4 regions of the Streptomyces parvus genome follow, and region 3 is predicted to be linked to each of the others. Evidence: riboswitches for the same ligand, from Rfam matches in the RefSeq annotation. Region 3 holds a riboswitch; each other region holds the start of a gene.
The links. A riboswitch is a leader RNA that binds a small molecule or an ion and turns the genes downstream of it on or off. The one in region 3 is predicted to bind cobalamin.
Positions count from the first base shown of each region.

Region 1: another riboswitch for cobalamin. It lies ahead of metE (5-methyltetrahydropteroyltriglutamate--homocysteine S-methyltransferase); the one in region 3 lies ahead of RNL97_RS30770 (CbtB domain-containing protein).
Region 2: another riboswitch for cobalamin. It lies ahead of RNL97_RS22515 (ribonucleoside-diphosphate reductase subunit alpha); the one in region 3 lies ahead of RNL97_RS30770 (CbtB domain-containing protein).
Region 4: another riboswitch for cobalamin. It lies ahead of RNL97_RS11820 (ABC transporter substrate-binding protein); the one in region 3 lies ahead of RNL97_RS30770 (CbtB domain-containing protein).

Region 1 is NZ_CP135079.1:5,873,474-5,880,928, reverse strand. Features, by position in the region: gene metE (5-methyltetrahydropteroyltriglutamate--homocysteine S-methyltransferase) at 1-2,022, opposite strand, end outside; cobalamin riboswitch at 2,200-2,389, opposite strand; gene RNL97_RS27455 (hypothetical protein) at 2,779-2,976, shown strand; gene cobF (precorrin-6A synthase (deacetylating)) at 2,987-3,856, opposite strand; gene RNL97_RS27445 (lipoate--protein ligase family protein) at 4,075-5,139, shown strand; gene RNL97_RS27440 (oxygenase MpaB family protein) at 5,180-6,046, shown strand; gene RNL97_RS27435 (FAD-dependent monooxygenase) at 6,128-7,455, shown strand, end outside.
Region 2 is NZ_CP135079.1:4,737,901-4,745,355, forward strand. Features, by position in the region: gene RNL97_RS22515 (ribonucleoside-diphosphate reductase subunit alpha) at 1-1,488, opposite strand, end outside; cobalamin riboswitch at 1,625-1,748, opposite strand; gene RNL97_RS22520 (GNAT family N-acetyltransferase) at 1,813-2,322, opposite strand; gene RNL97_RS22525 (hypothetical protein) at 2,353-3,033, opposite strand; gene RNL97_RS22530 (YbdD/YjiX family protein) at 3,157-3,360, opposite strand; gene RNL97_RS22535 (carbon starvation CstA family protein) at 3,357-5,582, opposite strand; gene RNL97_RS22540 (helix-turn-helix transcriptional regulator) at 5,745-6,734, opposite strand; gene RNL97_RS22545 (hypothetical protein) at 7,270-7,455, shown strand, end outside.
Region 3 is NZ_CP135079.1:6,639,804-6,647,258, forward strand. Features, by position in the region: gene RNL97_RS30755 (metallophosphoesterase family protein) at 93-1,073, shown strand; gene RNL97_RS30760 (4'-phosphopantetheinyl transferase family protein) at 1,070-1,789, shown strand; gene RNL97_RS30765 (histidine phosphatase family protein) at 1,859-2,449, opposite strand; adenosylcobalamin (AdoCbl) riboswitch at 2,576-2,669, shown strand; gene RNL97_RS30770 (CbtB domain-containing protein) at 2,714-2,929, shown strand; gene RNL97_RS30775 (CbtA family protein) at 3,028-3,783, shown strand; gene RNL97_RS30780 (SDR family oxidoreductase) at 3,996-4,757, shown strand; gene RNL97_RS30785 (TetR/AcrR family transcriptional regulator) at 4,790-5,509, shown strand; gene RNL97_RS30790 (hypothetical protein) at 5,607-6,272, opposite strand; gene RNL97_RS30795 (tetratricopeptide repeat protein) at 6,385-6,750, opposite strand; gene RNL97_RS30800 (pirin family protein) at 6,898-7,455, shown strand, end outside.
Region 4 is NZ_CP135079.1:2,420,163-2,427,617, forward strand. Features, by position in the region: gene RNL97_RS11795 (PLP-dependent cysteine synthase family protein) at 1-320, opposite strand, end outside; gene RNL97_RS11800 (MoaD/ThiS family protein) at 320-598, opposite strand; gene RNL97_RS11805 (putative leader peptide) at 697-825, opposite strand; gene RNL97_RS11810 (ABC transporter ATP-binding protein) at 895-1,692, opposite strand; gene RNL97_RS11815 (FecCD family ABC transporter permease) at 1,757-2,797, opposite strand; gene RNL97_RS11820 (ABC transporter substrate-binding protein) at 2,794-3,795, opposite strand; cobalamin riboswitch at 3,834-4,024, opposite strand; gene RNL97_RS11825 (M67 family metallopeptidase) at 4,042-4,464, opposite strand; gene RNL97_RS11830 (amino acid permease) at 4,635-6,086, opposite strand; gene RNL97_RS11835 (DUF2017 domain-containing protein) at 6,431-7,048, opposite strand; gene clpS (ATP-dependent Clp protease adapter ClpS) at 7,100-7,417, opposite strand.

The DNA.
Region 1 (7,455 bases), 770 kb from region 3:
GGCGTCGAGGTCGTCGATGGCCTGCACGATGTCGCCGAACTCGGCGTAGCACATGTGGGTGTGGATCTGGGTCTCCGGCCGCACACCGGCGGTGGCCAGCCGGAAGGACTCCGTCGCCCACTCCAGGTAAGCGGCGTGGTCGGCGGCGCGCAGCGGGAGCGTCTCGCGCAGCGCCGGCTCGTCGACCTGGATCACCGACGTGCCGTTCGCCTCCAGGTCGTCGACCTCGTCCCGCAGGGCGAGGGCCACCTGGCGGGCGGTCTCGCCGAGCGGCTGGTCGTCGCGGACGAAGGACCAGGCGAGCATGGTGACCGGCCCGGTGAGCATGCCCTTGACCGGGCGTTCGGTGAGCGACTGCGCATACGCGGTCCAGCGCACCGTCATCGGCCCGGGGCGCGAGATGTCCCCGGCGAGGACCGGCGGGCGGACGTACCGGGTGCCGTAGGACTGGACCCACCCGTGCTGGGTGGCGAGGCAGCCGGTGAGCTGTTCGGCGAAGTACTGCACCATGTCGTTGCGTTCGGGCTCGCCGTGCACGAGGACGTCGAGCCCGGCCTTCTCCTGGAAGGCGAGCACCTCGCGGATCTCGTCCTTGATGCGCTCCTCGTACCCGGCCCGGTCGATCCGTCCCGCCCTCAGGTCCGCCCGTGCGGTGCGCAGTTCGGTGGTCTGCGGGAAGGAGCCGATGGTGGTGGTCGGCAGCAGCGGCAGCCCGAGGTGGGCGCGCTGCGCTGCGGTCCGCTCGGCGTACGGCTGGGATCGGCGGCCGTCCGCGTCGGTGATGGCCGCCGTACGGGCGCGTACGGCCGGGTCGCGGGTGATCGCGGCATCGGTGCGGGAGGCCAGATCGGCCCGGTTGGCGGCGAGTTCGGCCGCGATGGCGTCCGTGCCGGAGGCCAGACCGCGGGCCAGGACGACGATCTCCTCGGTCTTCTGCCGGGCGAAGGAGAGCCAGCGGGCGATCTGCGGGTCGATGTCGCGCTCGGCCTCCGCGTCCAGCGGGACGTGCAGCAGGGAGCAGGAGGCGGAGACCTCGACGTGGTCGGCGAGGCCGAGCAGGGTGCCGAGGGTGGCGAGGGACTTCTCGTAGTCGTTGATCCAGATGTTGCGGCCGTTGACGACGCCTGCGACCAGCCGCTTGCCGGGCAGCCCGCCGGCGGCCACGAGGTCGTCCAGGTTGCCCGCGCCGGTCCCGGTGAAGTCGAGCGCGAGCCCGTCGACGGGGGCCTTGGCCAGGACCGCCAGCGCCTCGCCGAGCCGCCCGAAGTAGGAGGCGACCAGCAGCTTGGGCCGGTCGGTGACTCCGCCGAGCTCGCGGTAGGCGCGGGCGGCGGCGTTCAGCTCGGCGGGGGTGCGGTCCTGGACGAGGGCGGGCTCGTCCAGCTGCACCCACTCGGCGCCCGCCGCACGCAGGTCGGCGAGGACTTCGGCGTACACGGGCAGGAGCCGGTCCAGCAGGGTGAGCGGCTCGAAGCCGGCGGCCACACCGGGGGCCGCCTTGGCGAGCAGGAGGTAGGTGACGGGGCCGACGAGGACCGGACGCGGGGTGTGGCCGAGCGCGAGGGCCTCCTTGAACTCGGCGACCTGCTTGGCGGAGTCGGCGGCGAACACCGTGTCCGGCCCCAACTCGGGTACGAGGTAGTGGTAGTTGGTGTCGAACCACTTCGTCATCTCCAGCGGCGCGACGTCCTGCGTGCCGCGGGCCATGGCGAAGTAGCCGTCGAGGGCGTCGGCGCGGACCGCGTCGCGGTGCCGCTCGGGGACGGCGCCGGCCATGACGCTGGTGTCCAGGACATGGTCGTAGTACGAGAAGTCACCGGTCGGGACTTCGTGGACGCCGGCCTCGGCGAGCTGCTGCCAGGCTGCGCGGCGCAGTTCCGCGGCGGTCTGCCGGAGGGCGTCGGCGCTGACGCGGCCCTTCCAGTAGCCCTCGACGGCCTTCTTCAGTTCACGGTTCCGACCCTGGCGGGGGTAGCCGTACACGGTGGCCCGTGCTGCCGCGGCTGGGGGCTTCGCTGTCACGTGACTCTCCTTCGCGAGCGTGTCTGCGGTGCAGATCCCGGGACGGGACGCGGTCGCGAAGGGATGACGCATCGGGCGGACACCGGGCCACGTCCAACCGTGCCCGTCCACCTGATGGTTCCGCCGACCCGCCCACGAGGTCACCGAGATCTCCGCACGCGAACGGTCGCGTGCGGGCAACGGGCAGGTCTTCGGACTCGCGGGCCCGTCTGCCGGGGCAGACACCTAATGGCCGTCGCTTCCCAGACCCGGCCGGGCCCAGTGCGTATGACGGCGGTCGTTCCCACTCACCGCTGCGGGGCAGTCCCGGATTCCCACCGGGTTCCCTCTTACGACACCCCGCCTGGCGGACAGGGCGAACCAGCTGCACCGGCCAGCCTAGGCGGACGGCCACCGGGCGCACACCGCTGTTCACACTGCGGACGGTGACGTGAGACACGGACGGCCCTTTCCGGCCGTCTCCGGCCCGCATCGCCCGGGGCGGTCCGGTGCACCGGTGTACGCCTCGTACCCGCGGCACCCGTCCCGCGAGCGGCGCGCCGACGCTCATCCAGTTCCCCGACCGTTCGACTGCTGGCCATTCGCTCCCTGACCGTCGGTCAGGTCGCTCGTCTCGACTGTGCGGAGGCAGTGACCCGGATGTAACCGAATGGCGTAGGAGAATGCGGAACCACGGAGCGTCACAAGCCGTTCTTCTTCCCACTACCCGGGCCTGCCGATCCCCGGCAGGCCCGATCGAGGAACGGAAAACGTCATATGAAGAAGACAGTCGGGTGGGCCCAGGACGGCGACGACTGGACGATCACCGTGAACGGCACGCAGTACCGCGCGGTCGAGCGGCCGACGGACGGCCGGGTGGACAATTACCTGGTGCGAGGTGACGACCTGAGCGCCGAGTGCCCGAGCCTCGGTCATGGACTGGGCGTCATCCGGGAACACGAGTCCCGGCGCTGACCCCGGCCGGTCAGCCGAGCGGGCCGCCCACCGAACCGTCCGCGCCTTCCGCCGGGCGGCCCGCCGCCCCCTCGTCGCCCGCCGCCTTCTCGCCGCGCGGCCCCTGCCGCAGCAGATAGGTGTCCATGATCCAGCCGTGCCGTTCGCGGGCCTCCGCGCGCAGGCGGCTGATCTCGTCGGCCACCTCGTCGAGCGGGCCGGAGACCAGGATCTCGTCGGGGGTGCCGATGTACGCGCCCCAGTGGATCCACAGGCCCCGGCCCGTCAGACAGCTGAACGTCTCATGGCCGTCGAGCATCACGACGATGTCGCCGTCGTCCTCGGGGAAGCCCTGGGCCAACCGTCTGCCGGGGGTGATGCGAAGGGGGCGGCCGACCTGGTTCAGGGTGACGCGGTGCCGGGCGGCGAGGGCGGAGACGCTGCTGATGCCGGGGATCACCTCATGGCCGAATTCCACCGTGCCGCGCCCCCGGATGTCGTCGAGGATCGCGAGCGTGCTGTCGTACAGGGCCGGGTCGCCCCACACCAGGAAGGCTCCGCACTGCCCCGGTGCGAGCTCCTCGATGATCAGGCGTTCGCAGATGTCGGCGCGGCGGTGGCGCCAGTCGTGCACGGCGGAGGTGTAGCGCGCGGCATCGTCCTGGGTGCGGTCGCGCCACGGGTCGCCGGCCTCCACCACGCGGTAGGGGCCCGTGAGGTGCTCGTCGAGGAGGTCGCGCCGCAGCCGGGTCAGGGACTCCTTCTCCTTGCCCTTGCCGAGCACGAAGAAGACGTCGGCCCGGCGCATGGCCTTCACCGCGGCGAGGGTCAGATGGTCGGGGTCGCCGGCGCCCATACCGATGACCAGGATGTGCCGGGGTGCATCGCTGGTGCCTGCCATGTCTGCCATGTCGGCCGATCATGCCAGGGGCGAGGCGGGGCGGACTCACCAGGCGGCCCGGACCGGCCCGTCCACGACCCCGCCCCGCCCCGGCGCGTCGCCCCCACCGCGCCCCCGCCCCGCACCGGGGATGATCCACACCGTGATGTGCGTTGTATCCGGTTGTGTCCGGCTCCATGCGGCGAGCCGGGCCCTCTGAGAGAGCTGGAGGCGGCGCTGTGCACGGTGAGTACAAGGTTCCCGGCGGCAAGCTGGTCGTGGTGGACCTGGAGGTGGCGGGCGGGGCGCTGCGGGACGTCCGGGTCGCCGGGGACTTCTTCCTCGAACCGGACGAGGCGATCCTCGCGATCGACGCGGCTCTGGAGGGAGCCCCCGCCACCACCGACACCGCCGGGCTCACGGCCCGGATCGAGGCGGCGCTGCCCGACTCCACGGTGATGCTGGGACTGAGCGCGGAGGGCGTCGCCATCGCCGTACGCCGGGCGCTGGCGCAGGCCACGGAGTGGAGCGACTACGACTGGCAGCTGATCCACGACGCGCCTCAGTCGCCCGCGCTGCACATGGCGCTGGACGAGGTGATCACCGCCGAGGTGGCGGCGGGGCTGCGGCCGCCGACCCTGCGGGTCTGGGAGTGGGACTCCCCCGCCGTGATCATCGGCAGCTTCCAGTCGCTGCGCAACGAGGTGGACCCGGCGGGGGTGGAGCGCCACGGCGTGGACGTCGTACGCCGGATCTCGGGCGGCGGCGCGATGTTCGCCGAGCCCAGCTCCACCATCACGTACTCGCTCGCGGTGCCGCAGGCGCTGGTGTCGGGGCTGTCCTTCGCCGACAGTTACGCCTACCTGGACGACTGGGTGCTGGAAGCCCTCGCGGACATGGGCATCAAGGCCTGGTACCAGCCGCTCAACGACATCGCCACCGACGTCGGCAAGATCGCGGGGGCCGCGCAGAAGCGGGTGGTCGGGCCGGACGGCGGGCCGGGGGCCGTGCTGCACCACGTGACGATGGCGTACGACATCGACGCCGACAAGATGCTGGAGGTGCTCCGCATCGGCAAGGAGAAGATGTCGGACAAGGGCACCCGGTCGGCGAAGAAGCGCGTGGACCCGCTGCGGCGCCAGACCGGACTGCCGCGCCAGGTGGTGATCGAGCGGATGATCGACTCGTTCCGCAGGCGGCACGGCCTCACCACCGGAAGCGTGACCGACGCCGAGCTGGCCCGCGCCGAGGAGCTCGTACGGACCAAGTTCGCCACGCCGGGGTGGACGGCCCGGGTGCCGTAGGGCTCCCGGTGCGGATGGTCGCCGCCGCATACTGGGTCGTATGGACAAGGCGGCGTCCGGCTCCGGAGTACGGCAACGGCTCGGCAGGAGCCTGTTCGCCCGGGTGGCGGGGCCTTCCGGGCCGGAGAACCGGGCCCGGATCCACCACACCCCCGGCCCCCGCTGGTTCGGCCCGGACAGGCCGGTGCGCCGGGTGCACGGGGACGCGTCCATGTTCATCGGCGGGCTGCGCGCCCTGCTCCTCCAGTCGCTGCACCCCCTCGCCATGGCCGCCGTAGCGGGCCACTCGGGTTTCCGGGGCGATCCCTGGGGGCGGCTCCAGCGGACCAGCACGTTCCTGGCGGTGACCACGTTCGGCACGGCCGAGCACGCCCAGGAGGCGGTGGACCGCGTACGGTCCGTGCACGACCGGGTGCGCGGGACCGCTCCCTCCGGGGAGCCCTACCACGCAGCTGATCCGCACCTCCTGTGCTGGGTGCACATCGCCGAGGTGGACAGCTTCCTCCGCGCCCATCAGCGGTACGGGGCAAGGCCGTTGGACGGCGCGGGGTGCGACGGGTACATCCATGACATGGCGACGGTGGCCCACGCCCTCGGCGTCCCCGACCCGCCGCACGACCGGGCGGAGCTGGCGGAGCGCATCGCCGCCTACCGCCCGGAGCTGCGCGCCACCCAGGAGGCCCTGGACGCGGCCCGCTTCATTCTTCTGCACCCGCCGCTGCCCTGGCCGGCCCGTCCCCCGTACGCCGTGCTCGCCGCGAACGCCGTGGCCGCGCTCCCGGCCTGGGCCCGGGAGCCGTTGCGGCTGCCCCGGGTGCCGGGGGTCGAGGAGGTCTGCGTGCGGCCCGCCGGGAAGGCCCTGACCAGGACCATCCGGTGGGCGATGACCCCGCCTGCGGAAAGCTGAGGACCGTCCGGGTGCCGATGGCCGCCGCGGGCAGGACGATGGAGGGGTCCGTACGCGGGGGGCCCACGACGGGAGTCCCCGGTGACACGCAGCGAATCGACCGACGTCCTCGTGGTGGGCGCGGGCCCGGTCGGCCTGACGCTGGCCGCGGAACTGCGGCGGGCGGGGGTGGCCTGCCGGATCGTGGACCGGCTGCCCGCCCGGCTGCCGTACGCCAAGGCGGTGGGCGTCCAGCCGCGCACCCTGGAGCTCTTCGAGCGGATGGGCCTGGTGCGGGAGGTGCTGGACGCGGCGGTCCCGATGCGCGGGCAGCTGACGTACGTGAACGGGGTCGAGCAGGGCCGGGTCGAACTGGCCCTGCCGCCCGAGGTGCCGTACGGCTTCGCCGCGCTGCCGCAGTGCGACACCGAGCGCCTTCTGGAGGAGTTCCTCGGGCGCTACGGCACCGGGATCGAGCGGTCGACCGCGCTGGTGGCGTTCGCCCAGGATCCCGCCGGGGTGACCAGCCGGCTGACGACGACGTCCGGGGACGAGACGGAGGTCCGCTCCCGGTTCCTGGTGGGGTGCGACGGGGCGCACTCCGCGGTGCGCAAGGGGCTCGGGCTCACCTTCGAGGGCGGCGCGTTCCCCGAGGAGTACATGTTGGCCGATGTGGAGGTGGGGTGGGACCTGCCGCCCGGGTACGGGGTGCGCTCGATGCACCGCGGCGAGGACGGCGCGGTCGACGATCTGCTGGTCTGCGTCCCGCTGCCGGGGAACGGCCGCTACCGGATGTCGATGCTGGTGCCGCCGGAGCTGTCCGCCGCGCGGCAGGCCTCCGGTGCGGCGGGCGGCGGTGACGGGGTGGCACACGGCCTGGAAGGCGGTACGGCCCCCGCGCTCCCCGACATCCAGAAGGTCCTGGACCGGCTGGCGCCCAAGCCGGTCACCGCGTCCGCGCTGCGCTGGTCGTCGGTGTTCCGGATCAGCCACCGGCTGGTGGACCGGTACGGGGCGGGCCGGGTGTTCGTCGCCGGGGACGCGGCGCACATCCATCCGCCGACCGGCGCTCAAGGCATGAACACCGGGATCCAGGACGCCTGCAACCTGGCGTGGAAGCTGGCGCTCGCCAACGAGGGCGCGGCGGGGCCGCGGGTGCTCCCCGGTTACGACGCGGAGCGGCACCCGGTCGGCGAGGAGGTGGTGGGCCGGACCGTCCGGCACGCCGCCGAAGGGGTGCAGGCGGACCCGGCGGACCGGGAGACGCTGCTGCTGCGCGAGGCCCAGCTCCTGGTCGGCTACCGGGAGAGCCCGCTGGTGACGCCCCTCGCCCCGGACGACCCGGCCCCGCTGCGTCCGGGCGACCGGGCCCCGGACTGCGGCGGCCTCACCGGGGACATCGCCGCCTACCCGGTGCGCCTCTTCGACGT
Region 2 (7,455 bases), 1.9 Mb from region 3:
GAAGGTCACCGCCGTACGGACGGTGGAGTCCAGGCGCTCCCAGTCGATCGAGCCGTTCGCGACGAACGCGCCCAGGTTGACCGAGCCCAGGTTGCAGACGGCCGTCTCGCCGTCGTCGGTGACCTCCAGGATCTCCGTGCACAGGTTCGACGAGTGCACGACCCGGCCCGGCTCGGCGGTCTGGTTGGCGGTCCGGTTGGAGGCGTCCTTGAACGTCATCCAGCCCTGGCCGGTCTGCGCGAGGGTCCGCATCATCCGGCCGTACAGCTCGCGCGCCGGCATCGTCTTGCGGGCCAGGCCCTCGGCCTCGGCGGCGCGGTAGGCGGCGTCGAACGCGTCGCCCCACAGGTCGACCAGCTCGGGCACGTCCGCCGGGGAGAACAGCGACCACTCGGTGTCCGCGTCGACCCGGCGCATGAACTCGTCCGGGATCCAGTGGGCCAGGTTCAGGTTGTGCGTACGCCGCTGGTCCTCACCGGTGTTGTCGCGGAGCTCCAGGAACTCCTCGATGTCCGCGTGCCAGGTCTCCAGGTAGACCGCCGCGGCGCCCTTGCGCCGGCCGCCCTGGTTCACCGCAGCCACGGAGGCGTCCAGCGTCTTGAGGAACGGCACGATGCCGTTGGAGTGCCCGTTGGTGCCCCGGATCAGCGAACCCCGGGCGCGGATGCGGGAGTACGACAGGCCGATGCCGCCCGCGTGCTTCGAGAGCCGCGCCACCTGGTGGTAGCGGTCGTAGATCGAGTCCAGCTCGTCCTTCGGCGAGTCCAGCAGATAGCAGGAGGACATCTGCGGGTGCCGCGTACCGGAGTTGAAGAGGGTGGGTGAGGAGGGGAGGTAGTCCAGCTTGCTCATCAGCCCGTAGAGCGCGGCGACCTCGTCCAGCGCCCGAGCCGACTCGTCCTCGGCGAGGCCCGCGGCCACCCGCAGCATGAAGTGCTGCGGGGTCTCGATGACCTGGCGGGTGATCGGGTGGCGCAGCAGGTAGCGGCTGTGCAGCGTACGGAGACCGAAGTAGCCGAAGCGGTCGTCCGCGCCCTCGGCCAGCGTCCGCTCCACCAGCTCGTCCAGCGCCTTCGCGTGCAGCTCGACGAAGGCGGCGGTGCGGTCGGCGATCAGGCCCTCGCGGTGGCCCACGGCGACCGAGGCGGAGAAGTGCGTGGCGCCCTGGCCCGCCGCCTCGTCCGCGATCGTGCGGGTCAGCAGCCGGGCGGCCAGCCGGGAGTACGCCGGGTCCTCGGAGATCAGCCCCGCGGCGGCCTCGGTGGCCAGCGAGCGCAGCTCGGCCTCGTCGGAGCGGGCGTTGCGCCCGCGCAGGGCTGCGGCGGCGACCCGGCCGGGGTCGGTGTCGGGAAGATCGACGGTGAGGTCGGTCAGGGTCCGCAGCAGGGCGGTCCCGGGTCCGTCGTCGGAGGCTTTCCCGGCCGTGGTGGACGCTGCGGACACGGCGGATTCGGTGGCTGAAACCGGATCGGCGGGCGCGATGGTCACTGGGCTTTCCCTCGCTCGGCTGGGGCCGGCGGAAGGAGGGGGAGCCGGGCAGCGCGAAACCCGGGGCGGGGCAGCACTGCTGACGGCGTCCACCGGCCTGTCCGCGAGGCCCGGACGTCTGGCGTCCGGTTCGGTCGAGCCGGACGCGCTGTCGGCAGGTCTTCGGACTTGAAGGTGCGCAAAAGCGCACTGATCACACCGTTGCGGGACAGTTCCGGATTCGCACCGGATTCCCCTGCGGCGACAGCGAAGTCGAGCATACATGTGGGGGCCGCCGGATGAAGCGGCCCCCACATGTTGTGTCGCGACGATTCGGCGCGCCCCTCAGGAGGGAGCCTCCAGCTCCAGCCGGAAGGTCATGAGCCCTAGTCCCGGCACCGGTTCCCAGTCCCGTTCGGGGGTCCGTACGAAGCCGAGCCGACGGTAGATCCTCTGGGCTGCGAGCATGGCCGGCTGTGTCGACAGCACCAGAGCCCGCACGCCGTCGGTGGCCCGTGCGCGCTCGACGCACGCCCGCACGAGGGCCTCTCCCACCCCCCGTCCGCGCCCCTCGCGGGCCACGGCCAGCATCCGGAATTCGGCCTCGTCCGGACCGGCGATGTCGCGCCACGGGGTGCCCGGTGCGGCATACGTCACACCGCCGAGCACCGCCCCGTCCGCGTCGAGCGCGACGAGGACCTCGGCCTCGGCCGCGCGCTGTCCGACCGCCCGCAGCTTGAGCAGATACGGGTCCTGCGGGCCGTCCAGCAGACTCTCGCCGAGATACGCCTCGGCGATGATCTCGCCGAGGACGGCGTACTCGCCGGGCTCCGCCGCCCTGATCGTCAGATCCATCAGCCGCTCGCTCCCGCGTCGGTTCCCATGTCAGCCACTCGCTCCCACATCGTTGTTCGGGGCGCCGTCGCCCACCGGCGGCAGGTCCCCCCGCTCGACCGGCTGCTGACCGGCGGCCTCGCCGGGCGGCGGCAGTACCTGGTCCAGCTCGTGGTCGTCGGCGCGGTGGGCGGCCAGGGCTGCCGCCCGCAGCGTCGCCCGGTCCACGTCCTGGCGTGTTCCGCTCAACGTCACGACCAGGTCGCCCTGTTCCCGGGCGTACGCGTGGCCCGACTCCGTGGCCCGGTACCACTGTTCGCCGTCCCGCTCGCAGGTCACCAGGGGCTCCCGGCCGCTGCCCGACGCGGGCCCCTCCGTGCAGTCGGCGCCGGCGTGCGGGAGGCGTTCCACCGACAGCCGGATCTGCCCGCCGTCCGGGTCGGTGTAGACGCTGCCGAACCCGTCCTCGCCGAGCACCCCGACCGACTGGCGGGCCAGGGCGTAACCCGCGGCCTCGGTCACCCACACATGCTCCGCGACGGTCTGCACGGCCCGCGCCCGCGCCTCCAGCTCCGCCCGGCCGGGCGCCGCACCGGCCGAGGAACTCCTGTCCGCCGCCGTCTGCGAGCCGGGCGCCGGCTCGGTGCCGCAGCCTGTCGCCGCCAGGGCCAGGGCCAGCGCCGTGGTCAGAAGGAGGGGCCGGAGCCGGGGCGACCGGGAGCGCGGTGTCATGGGCACATCCTTTCGTACGGTGAGGGGCTCGGCGTCCCGCACGGCCACGCCCGGGGCGGGTCCACGGAAGGGGGCCGCCGCGCCCCTGGACGGGATGCGGCGGCCCCGGTTCGGCCGACGGGCTCAGCAGCAGCGGAAGCCCTCGCGGGGATCCGCCTCGCGGGCGTCCGTGCGGCTGCGTTCGAAGGCGCGACGGGTCATCACCGGCGCGTCCGGATCGTGCGTCCTGGCGTGCGCCACATAGCGGTCGTACGCGGACTCACCGGTCAGCTCACGGACGTACCAGCGGATCCGTCCGGCCACCCGTCGTACGTCCGCGAGCGTCATGTCCGGCTCCCCGTCTCCGCCGGCTCCTTGCGGATGCCGCCCTCGGGTCCGACGCCGGCGGCGGCCAGTTCGGCCTTCTCCTCCTTGGTGGCGAAGAGCGAGGCCGGCGCGACGAGCCTGGACCCGACGTACGGCGTCTCGTGGAGCTTGACGCTCTCCGGGTCGCGGATGGCCTTGTAGCAGACCCGGCCGGCGTCCACGAGCACCACGATGATGAGGAGCGCGAACAGCGCGCTGAGCACCCCGTCGACCGTGGAGTTGGTGACGACGGTCCGCATGTCGTCCATGGACTTGGCCGGCGCCAGCACCTCGCCCGCGTCGATGCCCGCCTGGTACTTGTCGCGCTGGGCGAAGAAGCCGACCTTCACGTCGTCGGAGAAGATCTTCTGCCAGCTCGCTGTGAGCGTGACCGCCACGTCCCAGGCGAGCGGGACCGCGGTGACCCACGCCCACTTCAGGCGGCCGGACTTGACGAGCAGGGTGGTGCAGACGGCCAGCGCGACGGCGGCCAGCAGCTGGTTGGCGATGCCGAAGAGCGGGAAGAGCTGGTTGATGCCGCCCAGCGGGTCGTGCACGCCGACCCAGAGGAAGTAGCCCCAGCCGCCGACCACGACGGCACTGGCGAACCAGACGCCCGGCTTCCAGCTGACCTCGCGGAACGGCTTGTAGGCGTTGCCCAGCATGTCCTGGAGCATGAAGCGCCCGACCCGGGTGCCCGCGTCCACCGTCGTGAGGATGAAGAGCGCCTCGAACATGATGGCGAAGTGGTACCAGAACGCCTTCATGGCGGTTCCGCCGACCACCGCGGAGAAGATCTCCGCCATACCCAGCGCGAACGTGGGCGCACCGCCGGTCCGGGAGAGCAGGCTCGCCTCCTCGACGTCCTTCGCGGCCTGGGCCAGGGCGTCCGGGGTGATGGTGAAGCCGAAGTCGGCCACGGCCTGCGAGGCGGACTGGACGCTGTCGCCGATCACGCCGACGGGCGCGTTGATGGCGAAGTAGAGGCCGGGGTCGATGATGCAGGCGGCGATCATCGCCATGATCGCGACGAACGACTCGACCAGCATGGCGCCGTAGCCGATCATCCGGATCTGCGTCTCCTTCTGGACCATCTTCGGCGTGGTGCCCGAGGAGACCAGGGAGTGGAAGCCGGAGAGCGCGCCGCAGGCGATGGTGATGAAGACGAACGGGAACATCGAGCCGGCGAAGACCGGGCCCGAGCCGCTGGAGGCGAAGTCGGTGACCGCGGGCATCTTCAGGGTCGGCAGCGCGACGACCACGCCCACCGCCAGCAGCCCGATCGTGCCCACCTTCATGAAGGTGGAGAGGTAGTCGCGCGGGGCCAGCAGCAGCCACACGGGGAGCACGGAGGCCAGGAACCCGTACGCGATCATCCAGATGACCAGCGTGCCCGGCTCCAGCGTGAAGAAGTCCGCCCAGGACGACTCGGCGACCCAGCCGCCCGAGACGATCGCGAGCAGCAGCAGCGCGACGCCTATGAGGGAGACCTCGCTGACCTTGCCGGGCCGCAGGATACGCAGATAGACGCCCATGAAGAGGGCGATCGGGATCGTCATGCCGATGGAGAAGACGCCCCACGGCGAGTGCGCGAGCGCGTTCACGATGACCAGCGCGAGGACCGCGAGCAGGATGATCATGATGATGAAGACCGCGACCAGGGCGGCGATCCCGCCGACCGGGCCGATCTCGTCGCGCGCCATCTGACCGAGCGAACGGCCGTTGCGGCGGGTCGAGAAGAAGAGCGTCACCATGTCCTGGACGGCGCCGGCGAAGATGACGCCGACGACGAGCCAGATCGTGCCGGGCAGATACCCCATCTGGGCGGCGAGCACGGGCCCGACCAGCGGACCCGCTCCGGCGATGGCGGCGAAGTGGTGGCCGAACAGCACCCGTCGGTCGGTGGGATGGAAGTCGACACCGTTGTCCAGCCGTTCGGCCGGGGTCGCGCGGTTCTTGTCGGTCTTCAGCACCCGGTTGGCGATGAACCGGGAGTAGAAGCGGTACGCGATGGCATACGAACCGAGGGCCGCCGCCAGCATCCAGGCGGCGGATACCTCCTCACCCCGCGAGAGCGCGAGGGTGGCCCAGCCGATGGCGCCGGCCAGGGCCACCAGGCTCCAGACGGCTATGGACTTCGGGGTCGGTCCGCGCTGCCCCGTAGCTGGTGAGACAGGTGGTGCTGGTGTGGGCGATTCCGCCATGTGGTGCTCCGTCCCCTCGCTGATCACCGGTGCGATGGGCAGGAAATCTATGGGACGCGTCCGGCCAGCGTCACCCCCTGTCCGCATTGCGGTCCGGCAACGGTGATGTGTCGCAACAGGACACGGGCAGCGCGTTGACCCGGTTCACCCGGTGCGGCCCGGTCAGACCCAGCCCCGCCGGGCCGCCTCGGCGCCCGCCTGGAATCTGCTGCGGGCCTGCATCCGGGCCGTCAGCTCCGCGTTCATCCGGCGCACGGTGCGCAGGGACACCCCCAGGCGGCGGGCGGCGGTCGCGTCCGTGTGCCCCTTCGCCAGCAGCGACAGCAACTCGTCCTCCTGCGGGGTCAGCCCGTTGCCGTCGCGGGCGGGAGCGGAGCCGAGCGGGGTGGCGTCCGCCCACAGCTGCTCGAACAGCATCCGGGCCACCGCGACGGCCCCCTTGCTGCGCAACTCCAGGGCGCCCGCCCGCCCGTCGTCGGGGTCGAGCGGTACCAGCGCGACCTCACCGTCGACCACCACCATCACCAGCGGTAGCGTCGGCAGCGTCCGGCTCTCCGCGCCGAGCGACCCCAGCCGGTTCACATAGCGCAGGGTGGGCGGGTCGTTGCGGAAGCTGTCCTGGTAGATGCTGCGCAGCCGCACCCCGCGCTCCAGCGCCCGCCGGTCCAGCGGCCAACTCGCCTCCAGCGTGTCCGGGGACTGCGCGCCGCCGGGCAGCAGCGAGAGGCACTCCGCCCTGGCCAGCTCGGCCAGTTCGGTCAGCCGCTCGCGGACCGCGTCGAGCCCCTCCAGCCGTTTGACGACGTCGAAGCCGCCCGCCCGCCGTCCCCGGTCCGTGGTGAGGGCCGACATCGCGTCCCTGGCCACTTCAAGTCCGCGCTGCTGCCGGGCCAGTTCCGCCTCCCGGCGGGAGAGGAGGAACGGCAGGCTGGCCGCCGGATCCAGGGCCCGGAAGACCGGCGGGCCCTGCTCCGTACCGCTGGGGCCGTCGTCCAGCAGACACAGCTCGGCCAACTGGTCCAGGGCCCGGCGCACATCCTCCTCGCTCCGCCCCAGCCGCGCCACGATCTCGTCGAACCGCAGCTCCGGTTCCTCCAGGACGAGCCGGTAGACCAGCTCCGTCCGCGCGTCCAGCCCCAGCACCTCTAACATCCCTGGCTCCCCCGCCGATGTCACGCCGTCCCCGCACGCCGGTGCGGGGCGTCCCTTCAGCACCGGCGCGAGTGTAGGGGTGGGGCGTTGTGAAGGTATAGACCAGGTCCACGGGGTGGATGGGCCCAGGAGCGCGCGCGTGGCCGGAAACGCCGAGGCCCGCCGGCGGCCGGAAGGCACCGCGACGGCGGGGGCGGATGGCCGCAAGGTGTCAGGCAGTCACCTGCCACCATCGCATCGTCCCAGGCCGCGGGCCCCGAAAGCGCGTTCCCCCGGCTGGCACTCTGCTGCCCCGCAGCTTTCGGCCACCCGGTAACCGTGGCCCCCCGCACGGCGATGGCGACAGGATCTGGCCGTCACAAGCCATTCACACACCGCTACGTTCCGAGGAGTTTCCCCATGCGGGCGTTCCCCCTCCCTGCCCTTCACCACACGTCGGCCGCCGCCGCCCGCGCCCTTCCGGCGGCGGCCCTGTGCGCCGCGGCGGCCCGGGACGGCTTCTCCTGGGGGTGACCCCGGAGAACGGGACGCCTCCGTGTTCCTGGTGACGGCGCTCCTCGTGCGCGCCGGGCCCCCGCGCCCCGACCGGTGGACGGCCCGGGACCTGGCCCGCTGGCTGCGCTCCCGCCACCTCCGGGCCGGACCGCACACACCCGGACCGGTCCACATGTACGTCGTCGAGGGCCCGGACGGCACGGTCCGCGCCGCGCTGTACATGGAG
Region 3 (7,455 bases):
CCGGAGGGGAGCGTGAGAGGCTACTTCCCCAGGGGCTCCCCACCGTGCGGACGGAGCCGGACGACCGCCGACAGATCGGGAACCCAGCGCCCATGAGACCTCCGAGCGACCCGGCACCGCAGGGTGCACCCGCCGCCGCACCGACCCCCGGCGACGGATCCCCACAGCGGGGCCGGGGCCGTCTGCTGGCCGTGAGCGACCTGCACGCCGCGGTGAGCGACAACCGGCCGATCGTCGAGTCCCTGCATCCGGCGTCCGACGCGGACTGGCTGATCGTCGCGGGTGATGTGGCGGAGCGGCCCGAGGACATCAGGTGGGCGCTCGGGCTCCTCGCGGAACGCTTCGCCCACGTGATCTGGACCCCCGGCAACCACGAGCTGTGGACCGTCTCCAAGGACCCGGTCCAACTGCGCGGCCAGGCCCGCTACGACCACCTCGTCGAGCTGTGCCGGGAGCTCGGAGTGACGACCCCGGAGGACCCCTTCCCGCTCTGGCCGGGTCCCGACGGGCCGGTGGCGATCGCGCCGCTCTTCCTCCTGTACGACTACACCTTCCGCGCCCCGGGAACGCACACGAAGGAGGAGTCGCTCGCCGTCGCGCACCAGAGCGGCATCGTCTGCAACGACGAGTACCTCCTGCACCCCGACCCCTATCCGACCCGGGAGGACTGGTGCCGTGCCCGGGTCGCCGAGACGGGCCGCCGGCTCGCGGAGCACGACCCGCAGATACCCCTCGTCCTCGCCGGACACTGGCCGCTCGTCCGCGAACCCACGTCGGTGATGTGGTACCCGGAGTTCGCCCAGTGGTGCGGCACCGAACTGACCGCCGACTGGCACCGCCGCTTCAACGTCGCCGCCGTCGTCTACGGCCACCTCCACATCCCCCGTACGACCTGGTACGACGGCGTGCGCTTCGAGGAGGTCTCCATCGGCTACCCCAGGGAGTGGCGCGAGCGGGGCCACCCGCGCGGCCTGCTGCGGCAGATCCTCCCGTACGGGGGTGAGCCCGCCCCACCGGAACAGACCGGGGCAGGACCCTCCGCACAGCCGCGCACCCCCGGAGGCCCCTCGTGATCGAGCTGCTGCTGCCCGCCGACGTCTCCTCGGCCGCCACCCGCGCGGAGACCGTCCCGGACGGAGCCCTCTTCCCGGAGGAGGAGGCGCTGATCGCCAAGAGCGTGGCCAAACGCAGGAACGATTTCGCGACGGCCCGTGCCTGCGCCCGGCGCGCCATGGCCGGACTCGGCCTGCCACCCGTGGCCGTACTCCGCGGCCACCGTGGGAGACCTCTGTGGCCCGAAGGAATCGTCGGCACGCTCACCCACTGCGCCGGCTACCGGGCGGCCGCGCTGGCCCGTGCGACGGACGTGCTGTCGCTGGGCATCGACGCCGAGCCGCACGCCCCACTCCCCACCGGCGTAAGGGAGTTGGTGACCCTGCCCGCCGAGCGCGAGCGGATCGGTCCGCCCGCGCCGGAGGTCCCGGGCGAAATCCACTGGGACCGCATCCTGTTCAGCGCCAAGGAGAGCGTATTCAAGACCTGGTACCCGGTCACCGGTGTCGAACTCGACTTCGTCCAGGCGGATCTGACGTTCCATCGCACCAACGGTCCGGGAAGCGGCCATGGGTCCCGGGGTCCCACCGCCGCCGAGGGCACTTTCGCCGCCCGGCTGCTGCTCACCGATCCGGCCCTGCCGACGACGCTGCACGGGCGGTGGCGGGTCGAGGACGACATCGTCACCACGGCGGTGCTGGTCCGGCCCGACTGGCGGATGAACAAAGGAATGTGACGGCCGGTCGGCCGTGAGAAGCGGTGGGCTGTGGTGCCCGTCCGGCCGGTGAGCGCCGGGCCGTGGGGGTCAGCCGGCCGGGGGAGCGGTGAGCGGGCGTCCGAGCCCCACGTTCCACCGGCCGGAGCGCCCGCTGAGTTCGGTCAGCGTCAGCGGGGCGACGTCCAGCCGCCAGAACGCCTCCGTGGGCAGACGCAGGCCGTGGACGACCGCCGCCCGGACGACGGCGGTCTCGGCCACCGCCAGGAAGCTCGCGCCCGGCGCGTCCGGTCCGCCGAGGGAGTCCAGCCACGCGCCGGTCCTGGTCACCAGGGCGCCCAGCGACTCGCCGCCGTGCGGAGCCGCCGACGGGTCGCCGAGCCAGGCCGCCACCGCCGCGGGTTCGGCGGCGGCCACCTCGTCGAGGCGGCGGCCGGCCCAGTCCGCCAGGTCCCAGCCGCCCAGGGCCGGTTCGGCCCGCGCCGTCAGTCCGAGGGCCTCGGCGGTTTCGCGGCACCGGCCGGAGGGGCCGCTGAGGACGAGCCCGGTCTCCGGCACCGTACCGGCGGCGGCCCGCGCACTCTCCCGGCCGGACCGGTCCAGGGGGGAGTCGCCGTCGAAGCGCGCCTCCCGCAGCGCCGCGTTCATCGCCGGTGAGACCAACACCACCCGTACTGTCATGTCCCTGCTTCCCATTCCGTACCCGGGGCCCCACAGCCTTGTCGCCCCAAGGCGTCCGCCCTCCGTGACGCCGCACATTCGACCATGGCGGCGCCTGCGCACAGGCGGTAGGGTCGCGTCGACCATGACGAGGGTGGGACGGAAGTCCGGTGAGAATCCGGCACGGTCGCGCCACTGTGAACCCGCCTCCGGGCGGGAAGTCAGACCCGGCACCTTCGTCTGAGCGCCACGACAGGGACGCGTGTTCCCACAGGAGGTTCTGCCATGGCACACTCCGCCGTTTCCGCGACGGAGACATCCGAGATCACTCCGATCTCGGCGAAGGCCCTTGCCCCGTGGGCGGTCTTCTTCGGCATTCTCATGCTCGTCCTGCTGTACTTCGTCGGCGCCGAACAGGGCGCCACCGCACTCATCTCGGGCGAAGGCGTCCACGAGTGGGTTCACGACGGCCGCCATCTGCTGGGCTTCCCCTGCCACTGAGACACCTGAGGAACCAGGGCCCCGCCCGGGACATCACCCCCCGGGGGAGTCAGCGGACGCGGCCGGCAGCGGCAAGCAAGAGAAATCAGGAAACCATCGTGAACCCCATATCTGTCAGAGCCCTGCTCGTGCGCGGCATGCTCGCGGGTCTGATCGCGGGCGCGCTCGCGCTCGTCGTCGCCTACTTCCTCGGCGAGTCCCAGGTGGACGCGGCCATCGCCCTCGAAGAGGCCCACAGTCATGACCACGGCGGCGGCGAGGAGTTGGTCAGCCGCACCATGCAGGCCACCGGCGGACTCGCCACCGGCGTCCTGGTATTCGGCGTCGCGGTGGGCGGGATCGCCGCCCTCGTGTTCTGCTACGCCCTGGGCCGCATCGGCGACTTCGGCCCCCGGGCCACGGCGGCGCTGATCGCGGGCGCCGCCCTGCTCACGGTCTACGTCGTACCGTTCCTCAAGTACCCGGCGAACCCGCCCGCCGTCGGCAACCCGGACACGATCGGCGAGCGCACCACACTGTTCTTCCTGATGGTCGCTCTCAGCGTGCTGCTGGCCGTCGCCGCCGTCATCATCGGCAAGCGGCTCGCACCCCGCCTGGGCAACTGGAACGCGAGCATCGCGGCCGTCGCCGGTTTCGTCCTGCTGATCGGTCTCGCCCACGCCTTCCTCCCCTCCTTCGACGAGGTGGGCAAGGACTTCCCGGCGACCCTGCTGTGGGAGTTCCGGCTCGCGACGCTGGCGGTCCAGGCGACGCTGTGGAGCACCTTCGGCATCGTCTTCGGCTATCTCACCGAGCGGCTTCTCAATCCCGCCGTCCGTGCGGCGGTGCCGCGTACCGCGAGTGCGGTGAACTGAGCCGTACGGACGCGCGCACACTGACCTGGACGACAGAACCCGCCGGGAGAGTCCGGCGGGTTCTGTCGTGTGCGGGCGGGTCCGGAGGGGGGTAGCGACGCTTTTGAGCGTCGCTACGATCGCGGGGGTAGCGTTGCTATCGATCTGGTGTTAGCGTTGATAACATCGGGTTTCACGGAACCGCCGCGACCCCAGTCGCCAGGAGCATTGCCATGACCGAACAGTCCGCAGCCGCATCGGCATCCGCGCCTCGCCGGGTGGCCGTGGTCACCGGAGGGTCGCGGGGCATCGGCCGCGAGAGCGCCGAACGGCTCGCCGCCGACGGCTTCGCGGTCGTCGTGAACTACGCGGGCAACCGGACCGAGGCCGAAGCCGCCGTCGCCGCGATCACCGCCGCGGGCGGCGAGGCCGTCGCCCAGCAGGCGGACGTGGCCGACGAGGTGGCGGTCGCCGCTCTCTTCGATGCTGCCGAGGAAGCGTTCGGCGGGATCGACGTGGTGGTGCACGCGGCGGGGGTCATGGCGCTCGCCCCGCTGGCCGAGCTCGAACTCGACACGCTCGACCGGATGCACCGCACCAACATCCGGGGCACGTTCGTCGTCGACCAGCAGGCGGCGCGGCGGGTGCGCGCGGGCGGCGCGATCATCAACTTCTCCAGTTCGGTGCTGTCGCTGGCCCTCCCCGGCTACACCGCGTACGCCGCGACCAAGGGTGCCGTCGAGGCCATGACCCTGATCCTCGCCCGGGAGCTGCGCGGCCGGGACATCACGGTCAACGCCGTGGCTCCGGGGCCGACCGCCACCGCTCTCTTCCTGGACGGCAAGGACGAGGAGACCGTCGCACGGATGGCCGCCCAGCCGCCGCTGGAACGGCTGGGGACCCCGCAGGACATAGCCGAAGTGGTCTCCTTCCTCGCCGGCCCGGCCCGCTGGGTCAACGGGCAGGTGCTGCGGGCCAACGGCGGCATCGTCTGAGGGTCGCCGTGCCGCTTGATAGCGTCCGTCCGGTGAGCACGAGTACCCGGACACGCATCCTGGAAGTGGCCGCCACCCTGGTCAGGGAATCGCCCGACGGCGACATCTCCACGCGCGCCGTGTGCGAGGCCGCCAAGGTGGGCCCACCGGCCCTCTACCGCCACTTCGGCGACAAGGAAGGACTGCTGTCGGCCGTCGTCGACCACGGCTTCGAGGAATACCTGGCGACGAAGAGGGAGCGCGGCGAGACGACGGACGCCGTGGAGGACCTGCGCCGGGGATGGGACAGCCACATCGCCTTCGCCCTCGACAACCGCAATCTCTACCGGCTGATGAACTCGCCGGCGATGCGCACCCCGCCCGCCGCGGCGCTGGAGTCCCACCGGATCCTCACCGGAGACCTCGAACGGGCCGCCGCCCAGGGCCGCATACGCGTCGCGCCCGAGCTGGCCGCCCAGATGATCATGTCGGCCAACGTGGGGGTGGCCCTGATGCTGGTCTCCCGTCCGGCGACGTTCGACGACATCGGGGTGTCCCACCGGGTGCGGGACGCGCTGTACGCGACGGTGCTCACACCGGAACCACCGCGGGAACCGTCGGCGAGCGTACCGGCGGACGCCGAAGTCCCCACGGCAGCAGCCCGGTTGAGCGCTCTGCTGCGGAAGGAGCGCGGGGCGGGGCTGAGCACCGCCGAGGCGGCGCTGATGAAGGAGTGGCTCGACCGGGTGGCGAACGCCTGCCCGGAGACCTGAACCGAGGCGTCGGACATGACGCCGCCCCGGGTGCGAGAGTGCGGGGAAGCCGGGATGTCGGCGCGTCCAGGTGCCCAGGTGTCCAGGAGTCCTTGCGTCAGGGTGCGGGGGAGGGGGCGTCGTGGTCGCGTAGGCCGTCCTCGATGCGGCGGGCCGCGTTCCCGAGGATCTGCTCGAGGTCCTTCCGTACCTCGTGTTCCGTGCTGCCGTGCGGTGCGTATGCGGACACCGTCAGCACCAGGTCGCCGTTCCGTAGGAGGAGGGTGCGGCCGGGGCGGCCCCGGTCGTCGGCCGGCAGCGAGTAGGCGTCCTCGTGCACCTTCTCGGGCCCACGCCCGTGAGCGCGGTCGAGATCCTCCTTGACGCGGTACGCGTGACGGGCGGGCTCGGCGTCCTCGTACACCGAGGCCGTGGCGCTGAGCTCCCAGAACGCGCCGTCCGGGCCCTTGAGGTCCGCGAGGCAGCCGGTCCGCCGGTAGAGCGGCCGCGCGCCGTCCTCACCGACGTCCTCCAGGGCGTCGGGGGAGGCGGAGTCGGTGGTGCTGCCGAGGCTGAAGCCTTCGGCGGGCGGTGCGCCCGTGAGGAGGTCGCACGGCCTGGCGGTCCAGCTGTGAACCCCCGGCGGACGAGCGCGCAGCTCCGCCGCCTCCCTCTTCGTCCCGTCGTCGCCACCGCCGGAGCAGCCTGCCGAGGCCGCCACCGCCAGCCCGATGAGCGCGGCCGACCGCGCCCGGCGTAACGCGGCGTTCCTGGATCCCTTCATCTCCCACCCCTTCGCCCTGGAGATCCCATTGTCCGATGCCCGTACCGGCGGGTAAAGGACACCGGGCCCGCACCGAAGGGTGCGGGCCCGGCAGGAGGCACGGGGCGGCGGCTCAGGAGCGTTCGGCTCCGGGGCCGAAATCACCGGTGAGGGCAGCGGCCATCCGCAGGTGCGGCGCCGCGTCGGCGGTGCGCCCCTGGCGTTCCAGTGTCCGGCCGAGCATGAGGTGCGCGTACGTCTCCACCGGGTCCAGCTCCAGGATCCTCCGCAGTTCCTCCTCCGCCTTTCCCAGCCGGGCGGAGTGGTAGTAGGAGCGAGCCAGCAGCAGCCGCGGCGCGACCTGCTCCGGCACCTCCTCGACGAGGCCGCCCAGAATCCGCGCGGCCGTCAGGTACTCCTTCGCCTCGAAGAACATCTGCGCCCGGTCCCACCGGTCGGCGGCGGTGCCGAACTCGTAGTAGGTCTCGGTCTCGCTCACGTGTCCTCCTTCGTGTGGTGCGGGCCGTCTCCGGCCCGCCCCGCCGTACGTTCAGGCATGACAACATCGCAAACTGGTTGAACATTCCACTAAAATTCTGGCGTGGGACCCGGTGCTCCACGCCGCTACGGGAATAGGTTGAGCGCCATGAGCAATCTCGATCGCCAGGCCACGCCCTCCGTCTGCGGCGGGCGGGGTTTCGTCGTCGCCGAGCCCGTCCGTGAACTGCTGGCTCCCCGCCGCGTCCAACTGGGTGAGTCCACCGAGGTCCGCCGTCTGCTGCCCAACCTCGGCCGGCGCATGGTGGGCGCTTGGGCCTTCGTGGACCACTACGGGCCCGACGACATCGCCGACGAGCCGGGCATGCAGGTCCCGCCGCATCCGCACATGGGCCTCCAGACCGTCAGCTGGCTCCACGACGGGGAGGTGCTCCACCGGGACAGTTTGGGCAGTCTGCAGACGGTACGCCCCCGCGAACTGGGCCTGATGACCTCGGGCCGCGCCATCAGCCACTCCGAGGAGAGCCCGAGGGAACACGCCCGGCTTCTGCACGGAGCGCAGCTCTGGGTGGCCCTTCCGGACGCGCACCGCCATGTCGAGCCGCACTTCCAGCACCACGCGGACCTGCCCGTCGTCACCGCTCCCGGCCTGTCCGCCACCGTCATCCTCGGCGAACTGGACGGGGCGGCCTCGCCCGGTACGGCG
Region 4 (7,455 bases), 4.2 Mb from region 3:
ATGGCGAGCAGGTCGCGCCGTTCCTGTGAGGTGTTCTCCGGCATGACGCACACGATGCGGTAGCCCTTGAGCTTGGCCGCCATGGCGAGCGAGATGCCGGTGTTGCCGCTGGTGGGCTCCAGGATGGTGCAGCCGGGGGTGAGCCGGCCGTCCTTCTCGGCCTGTTCGACCATGTGGAGCGCCGGGCGGTCCTTGATCGAGCCCGTGGGGTTGCGGTCCTCCAGCTTGGCCCAGATGCGGACCTCCTCGGACGGGGACAGCCGCGGGAGGCGGACGAGGGGCGTGTTCCCCACGGCCGCCAGCGGGGAGTCGTACCGCATCAGCGCATGCCGCCGGCGACGGCCGGAAGGATCGTGACGTTGTCGCCGTCGCTGAGCTTGGTGGAGATGCCGTCGAGGAAGCGGACGTCCTCGTCGTTGAGGTAGACGTTCACGAAGCGGCGGAGCTGTTCGCCGTCGACGATGCGCTCACGGATGCCGGTGTGGCGGCTCTCCAGGTCGGCGAAGAGGTCGGCGAGGGTGTCCCCGGTGCCTTCGACGGCCTTCGCGCCGTCGGTGTAGGTGCGGAGGATGGTCGGGATGCGGACCTCGATGGCCATGGCGTGGGCTCCTGTCGAAAGCGGAGAGGTGGCGTGGGGCGCGCGTTTCTGCCCCCGCGCGGGGGGTGGTGCGTGTGGGTGGGCGCGCGGACCGCGGCTCAGGCCGGGCGGCTCACGGGCAGGCTGCGGGTGGGACAGATCGCGCTCGCGAGCCTGCACAGGTCGACGTGCAGCCGCGCGACGAGCAGCGTGCCCGGCGTCTTGTTGCTCACGTCATGGGGAACCATGCGGGCATCGTATCGATTCCCTGTGCGGAAACCCGAGTGTGATCCCACATGGTGGATGGTCGGTGGTCGCTATGTGGACATGATGGGGTGTCCGGGGCCCTCCGGCAGGTAGACGACCGTGGGTGCGCCGGTCTTCGGGTGGGCGCTGACCTCGGCGGCGACGCCGTACACCTCGCCGAGCAGTTCGGCGGTGAGGACCTCTTCCGGGGTGCCGGAGGCGACGACCCGGCCGTCCTTGAGGACGTAGAGGCGGTCGCAGTAGTAGGCGGCGAGGTTGAGGTCGTGCAGGGCGAGGAGGTTGGTGGTGCCCAGTTCGCGGACCAGGGAGAGGATCTCCAGCTGGTAGCGGATGTCCAGGTGGTTGGTCGGCTCGTCCAGGACGACCAGCGAGGGCTGCTGGACCAGGGCGCGGGCGACCAGGGCCCGCTGGCGTTCGCCGCCGGAGAGGGAGGCGAACGCACGGGGTTCGAGTGCGGCGATCCCGACCCGGTCGAGGGCCTCGGTGACCAGGGCGGTGTCGGCGGCGGTGTCGGCCTCCCAGAACCGCTTGTGCGGGGCGCGGCCCATCGCGACGACCTGGCCGACGGTGAGCTCGAATCCGGCGTGGCCGTCCTGCGGGACGGTGGCGATGCGCTGGGCGCGGGCCTTCACGGGAAGGGCGGCGAGGTCGTCGCCGTCGAGGAGGACCCGGCCGTGGGTGGGGCGCAGGGTGCCGTAGACGCAGCGCAGGAGGGTGGTCTTGCCGCTTCCGTTGGGGCCGACGAGGCCGACGGTCTCGCCGTCGGCGGCGGTGAGGTCGACGGCGTCGACGAGGTGGCGGCCCTCGCCGGTCCCGTACGAGAGGCCTTCGGTGCGCAGGGTGGTCACGGGTGGGCTCCCTCGGGACGTGGCTTCGTCGTGCCGGCGCTCCCCCGGCTCGGACGTACGCGCCTCATGCCGGTGCTCCTTCGGGCCTGCGCCGCAGCATCCACAGGAAGAACGGGCCGCCGGTCAGGGCCGTGAGCACCCCGACCGGGATGTCCTGCGGGGCGGCGAGCGTCCGGGCGGCCAGGTCCGCGAGGACCAGGAACACCGCGCCGCCGAGCGCGACGACCGGGAGGAGTGCGCGGTGTGCGGCGCCGACCGCCATCCGCGCCATGTGCGGGACCATCAGGCCGATGAAGCCGATCGCCCCGCTGTAGGCGACGAGCACCCCCGTCATCAGGGAGGCGAGGACGAAGACGGCGGCCCGGAAGCGGGCGGTGTCGAGGCCGAGGACGGTCGCGCCCTCCTCCCCCACCAGGAGCAGGTCGAGCGGGCGGGCCAGGGTGAGGAGGACCGCCGTGCCCGCGACCAGGGTGGTCGCGGGGAGCGCGAGCATGTCCCAGCGGGCGGCGCCGAGGCCGCCGAGGGTCCAGTAGAGGACTTCCTGGAGGTGGTCGGCGCGGGCGGAGGTGACCAGGATCAGGCTGGTCAGGGCGGAGAGGACGTAGGAGACGGCGACGCCGGCGAGGACGAGGCGGTTGGTCGTGATGCCGCCCCCGCCGCGCGCCAGGGTGTAGACGAGCAGCAGGGAGAGCAGGGCGCCGGCGAAGGCGGCGGCGGGGATCGTGACGGTGGTGGCGAGCGACGCGCCGATACCGAGGACGATGACCAGGACCGCGCCCGTGGAGGCTCCGGAGGAGACGCCGAGGAGGAACGGGTCGGCGAGCTGGTTGCGTACGAGGGCCTGGAGGACGGTGCCGATGACGGCGAGTCCGGCGCCGACGAGGATGCCGAGCAGGACCCGGGGCAGCCGCACGTCCAGGACGATCGTGCGGAACGGGCTCGCCTCCGCCCGCCCGGTCAGGATGTCGAGTACCTGGCCGGGCGGGATGCGGACGGAGCCGAGGGCGAGGGCGGCCAGCACGGTCACGGCCAGGAGCGCGGCGAGGCCGCCGAGCACCAGGACGTAACCGAGCGGCCGCCGCGGGGCGGAGGCGCGGCAGGTCACGGGGTGGTGGCCGCCTTGCCCGCCTCCGGGTGGAGCTGGGCCGCGAGCTTGTCGACGGCGGCGGGGACGCGGACGCCGAGTACCGCGTCGGAGAGCGGCATGACGGCGAAGCGCTGGTTCTTGACGGCGGGGACGCCGGCGAGGGCCGGGTCGGTGAGGAGGCGCTTCTTCTTCTGTTCGACGGTGGTGGCCCCGTAGTCGTAGATCACGATGACTTCGGGCCTGCGGTCGACGACGTTCTCCCAGGAGGCGTCGCCGAAGGGCTTGTCGAGGTCGGCGAAGACGTTGGTGCCGCCGGCCCGTTCGATCAGCTCGTTGCCGATGCCCTCGCCGCCCGCGGTGAAGGCGGTCTTGTCGCCGCTGTCGTAGACGAAGACGGAGAGGGGCTTCAGGCCGGCCAGCTTCTTCGCGGTGGCCGAGGTGTCGGCCTTGGCCTGGTCGATCCATGCCTCGGCGCGGTCGCTGACGCCGAAGGTGCGGCCGACCTCGCGGATCTCCTCGTAGAGGGTGTCCATGGGCTGGTCGTCCTTGGTGCAGCTCTCGGTGTTGAGGCGGGTCTCGATGCCGGCCTTCTTGAACGCCTCGCGGCCGCGGCCGTCACCGGCGGTGAAGGCGCTGGCGTAGCCGCCGTAGACGAAGTCGGGGTTCGCGGCGAGGACCTGCTCGTAGGAGGGGTACTCCTTGGCGAGGACGGGGACGGAGGCGTAGTCCTTCGCGTACTTCGGCAGGACCTGGTCGTCGAGGTAGGCGGTTCCGACGAGGGACTTCTCCAGGCCCAGTTCCAGCATGATCTCGGTGACGTGCTGGTTCATGGTGACCACGCGCTTCGGCGGGGCCTTGTACGTGGTGGTGACACCGCAGTTCTCGACGGTGTACGGGAATCCTTCGCTGGTGGCCGCGGCCTCGGGCTCGGCGTCGGCGTTCTCCGAGGCGGAGCAGGCGGTGAGGGCGAGCGGGAGCAGCACGGCGGCTATGAGCGCGGGGGTGCGCCAGGTCATGGCGGGGCCTCTCCGGGGGATTTCCGCGTCCCCTGGTCGATGCGAGAAGGCGGCCGGCCAGTTCCTGGCTTCCGGGCCGCCCTCCGGTGCGGTGCGTCCTGTCGGGGACGCGTCCGCGTGGGAGGGGGCCCGGTCACAGTGGCGGGACCGTGCCGGATTCGCACCGGCTTCCTGGTTCCTGCCGCCTTGATGGGTTCGGGTGCAGTGTGCCAGACCGGTTCGGCGGCTCCGCGCGGCACCTGGGGCTCAGTACGCGTCGACGACCTGGACGTCTTCCTCGGTGATCTCGCCGTCCACGATGCGGTACGAGCGGAACTGGAAGGGGCCCGAGCCGTCGGTGTCGGCGGTGGAGACCAGGACGTAGTGGGCGCCGGGCTCGTTGGCGTACGTGACGTCGGTGCGGGAGGGGTAGGCCTCGGTCGCCGTGTGCGAGTGGTAGACGATCACGGGTTCCTCGTCGCGGTCGTCCATCTCGCGGTAGAGCTTGAGGAGGTCGGCGGAGTCGAACTCGTAGAACGTGGGCGAGCGGGCGGCGTTGAGCATCGGGATGAAGCGCTCGGGGCGGTCCGTCCCGGCCGGGCCCGCGACCACTCCGCACGCCTCGTCGGGGTGGTCGGCGCGGGAGTGGGCGACGATCTGGTCGTAGAGCGTCTGGGTGATGGTCAGCATGGCGCCAGGATAAGCAGGCGGCCCCCCGCGTACCGGTGGGTGGTACGCGGAGGGCCGCATGCTGGACGCCGTCGGCCTTTGGGGCGGTCGGGGCGGTCCGGGAGGAGGGTGGTCGTGGGGCCCGCCCTCGGGGTCGGTGAGGCTCCCGGGGCGGGCCCCGGCCCTCCGGGTCAGCGGGTCTCGGTCGTGGCCTTCTCCGGCTCCGTGGCGCGCGACCGGAGCACCCGGTAGGAGACGAAGAGGATGAGCGCCCACAGGGGTGCGCAGTAGAGCGAGATCCGGGCGTCCTTGTCGATCGCCATCATCACGATGACCATGCCGATGAAGCAGAGCGCGAACCAGCTGGTGAACGGGGCGCCCGGGGCCTTGAACGAGGACTGCGGCAGGAGACCGGCGTCGGCCTTGCGGCGGTAGCGGATCTGGCTGACCAGGATCATGATCCAGGCCCACATGCCGGAGATGGTCGCGAAGGAGACGACGTAGTTGAACGCCTCGCCCGGCCACTGGTAGTTGATCCAGACGCCGACGAGCATCAGGGCGGCGGAGAACGTGGTCCCCACCAGCGGCAGGCCGTTCTTCGTCAGCTTGGTGAAGGCGCGGGGCCCCTGGCCGTTGAGGGCGAGGTCGCGGAGCATGCGGCCGGTGGAGTACATGCCGGAGTTGCAGGAGGAGAGCGCCGCGGTGAGGACGACGAAGTTGACGATGGCGGCGCCGACGCCGAGCCCCATCTCCTCGAAGGCCTTCACGAACGGGGAGACGCCGGGCTTGAAGGTGGACCACGGCACGACCGAGAGGATCATGATCAGCGCGCCGACGTAGAAGACGGCGATGCGCCACGGCACGGTGTTGATGGCCTTGGGCAGCACGGTCTCGGGGTCCTTGGACTCCCCGGCGGTGACGCCGACGAGTTCCACGGCGAGGAAGGCGAACATGACGATCTGGAGCGTCATGAGGGTGCCGGTGATTCCGTTGGGGAAGAATCCGCCGTCGTTCCAGAGGTTGGAGACGGTCGCGGTCTCACCGGCGTCGGAGAAGCCGATGGTGAGAACGCCCGCGCAGATCAGGATCATGCCGATGATGGCGGTGACCTTGACCATGGAGAACCAGAACTCCAGCTCACCGAAGAGCTTCACGGAGATCAGGTTGGCGCCGTAGAGAATGACGGTGAACACCAGGGCGGACAGCCACTGCGGAATGTTCCACCAGTACGTCATATAGGTGGCGGCGGCGGTGACTTCGGTGATTCCGGTGACGACCCAGAACAGCCAGTAGGTCCAGCCGGTGACGAATCCGAAGAACGGGCTGATGAATTCGCGGGCGTACTCCGAGAAGGAACCCGAGACGGGGCGGTACATGAGCAGTTCGCCCAGGGCCCGCATGATGAAGAAGATGACCAGGCCCGCGATGACGTAGGCCAGGATGAGGCTGGGCCCGGCCCGGTCGATGGCTTTGCCCGCGCCGAGGAAGAGCCCGGTGCCGATGGCTCCGCCGATGGCGATCATCTGAATCTGGCGAGCTCCCAGACCGCGCTGGTATCCCTCACCGCCGGCTCCGGCGTCCCCGGCATTGCCGCCGGGCTGACCTTTGTCGACCTGTCCCTTGTCGACCTGCGCCGATGTCATGGTGGTGCGCCTTTCTCCACGCCGATCCGCGCGCCGTACAAGGCTGCGGATCAGGTCCTGATCCCCCCGGATATGGATGGAGTGCGACCGGCGTTCGGCCGGTGTGTAGCGCCCCCGGGAAACAGGGGTGGCGTCCCCGGGTGGTCGTGAAGATTTATCACGGCCGTCACAGGACACCGTGGGACATTCTGTGGTGCACACCACAGGCAAAAGGGAACGAAAGGCACTGCCCGGCACGAATGACCCGAATGACTTGGGGGGATCGTTACTCGGATCTGAGCGTCCGTTGAGCGAAGAGCCGCCCACCCCGGCGGGGTGGGCGGCTCGGCTTTTCCGGAGGCTGCCTACGGCATCAGTGTCTCGACCAGGGATTCCTGGAGGGCGCCGAGCCAGAGGTAGGCCATCACCATGGGCTTGCGCGGATCGGCGTCGGGGAGCCGGTAGAGCGAGCCCTCCTCGCCCTGGTCCTCGTCGGAGACCTCCAGCCGGGTGCCGATGGTCAGGCGCAGGTCGTTGAGGGAGCGGAGCCAGCTGAGGCACTCGTCGCCGGTGAGGGTGAGGACGGCCCCGCCCTCCGGGGCCGGCGAGAGCGCGTCCAGGGTGCGGACGACGGCGAGGGCGTCGTCACGCTTGCCGGAGCGCAGGTCCACCTCGGTGAACCGGCGGAACTCGGCGGCCCGCTCGCGCAGCTCGTGCTCCTCCTCCGGCTTCCCGGCCCCGGCGGACGCCTCGGGCCCGCCGTAGGCGTCGGGGAAGAGCCGGGCGAGCGCCGGGTCGGTGGGCGGCTTGCTGGGGCCCTCGGCGAAGAGGGCGGCGAGCGGGCCCTCGCCGTCGGCGGGCTGGTCGCCGGGGCCGATCAGCTCCAGCAGCTGGACGGCGAGGGAGCGCAGGATGGAGATCTCGACCTCGTCGAGCGCGACGGCCGCGCCGCCGCCTGGGGTGGCCTCGAAATGGCCGGCCATGGATTCTCCGATGGTGGATCGAACGGGGCGGGTGGCGGGGCGGGGGAGGCTCTAGTTGCGGTCCTGGGTGAGGGTGGCCCACAGCCCGTAACCGTGCATGGCCTGGACGTCGCGTTCCATCTCCTCGCGGCTGCCGCTGGAGACGACGGCGCGGCCCTTCTGGTGCACGTCCAGCATGAGCTTGTGGGCCTTGTCCTTCGAATAGCCGAAGTAGGCCTGGAAGACGTAGGTCACGTAGCTCATGAGGTTGACCGGGTCGTTGTGGACGAGCGTCACCCACGGGACGTCCGGCTCGGGGACCGCGAAGGTCTCCTCGGCCGAATCGGGACGTTCGATCTCTAGCGGGGTAGCAACGCTCACCTGTCCCATGCTGCCACCCGGGCGGGCCAGGCGCACAAACGGACCCC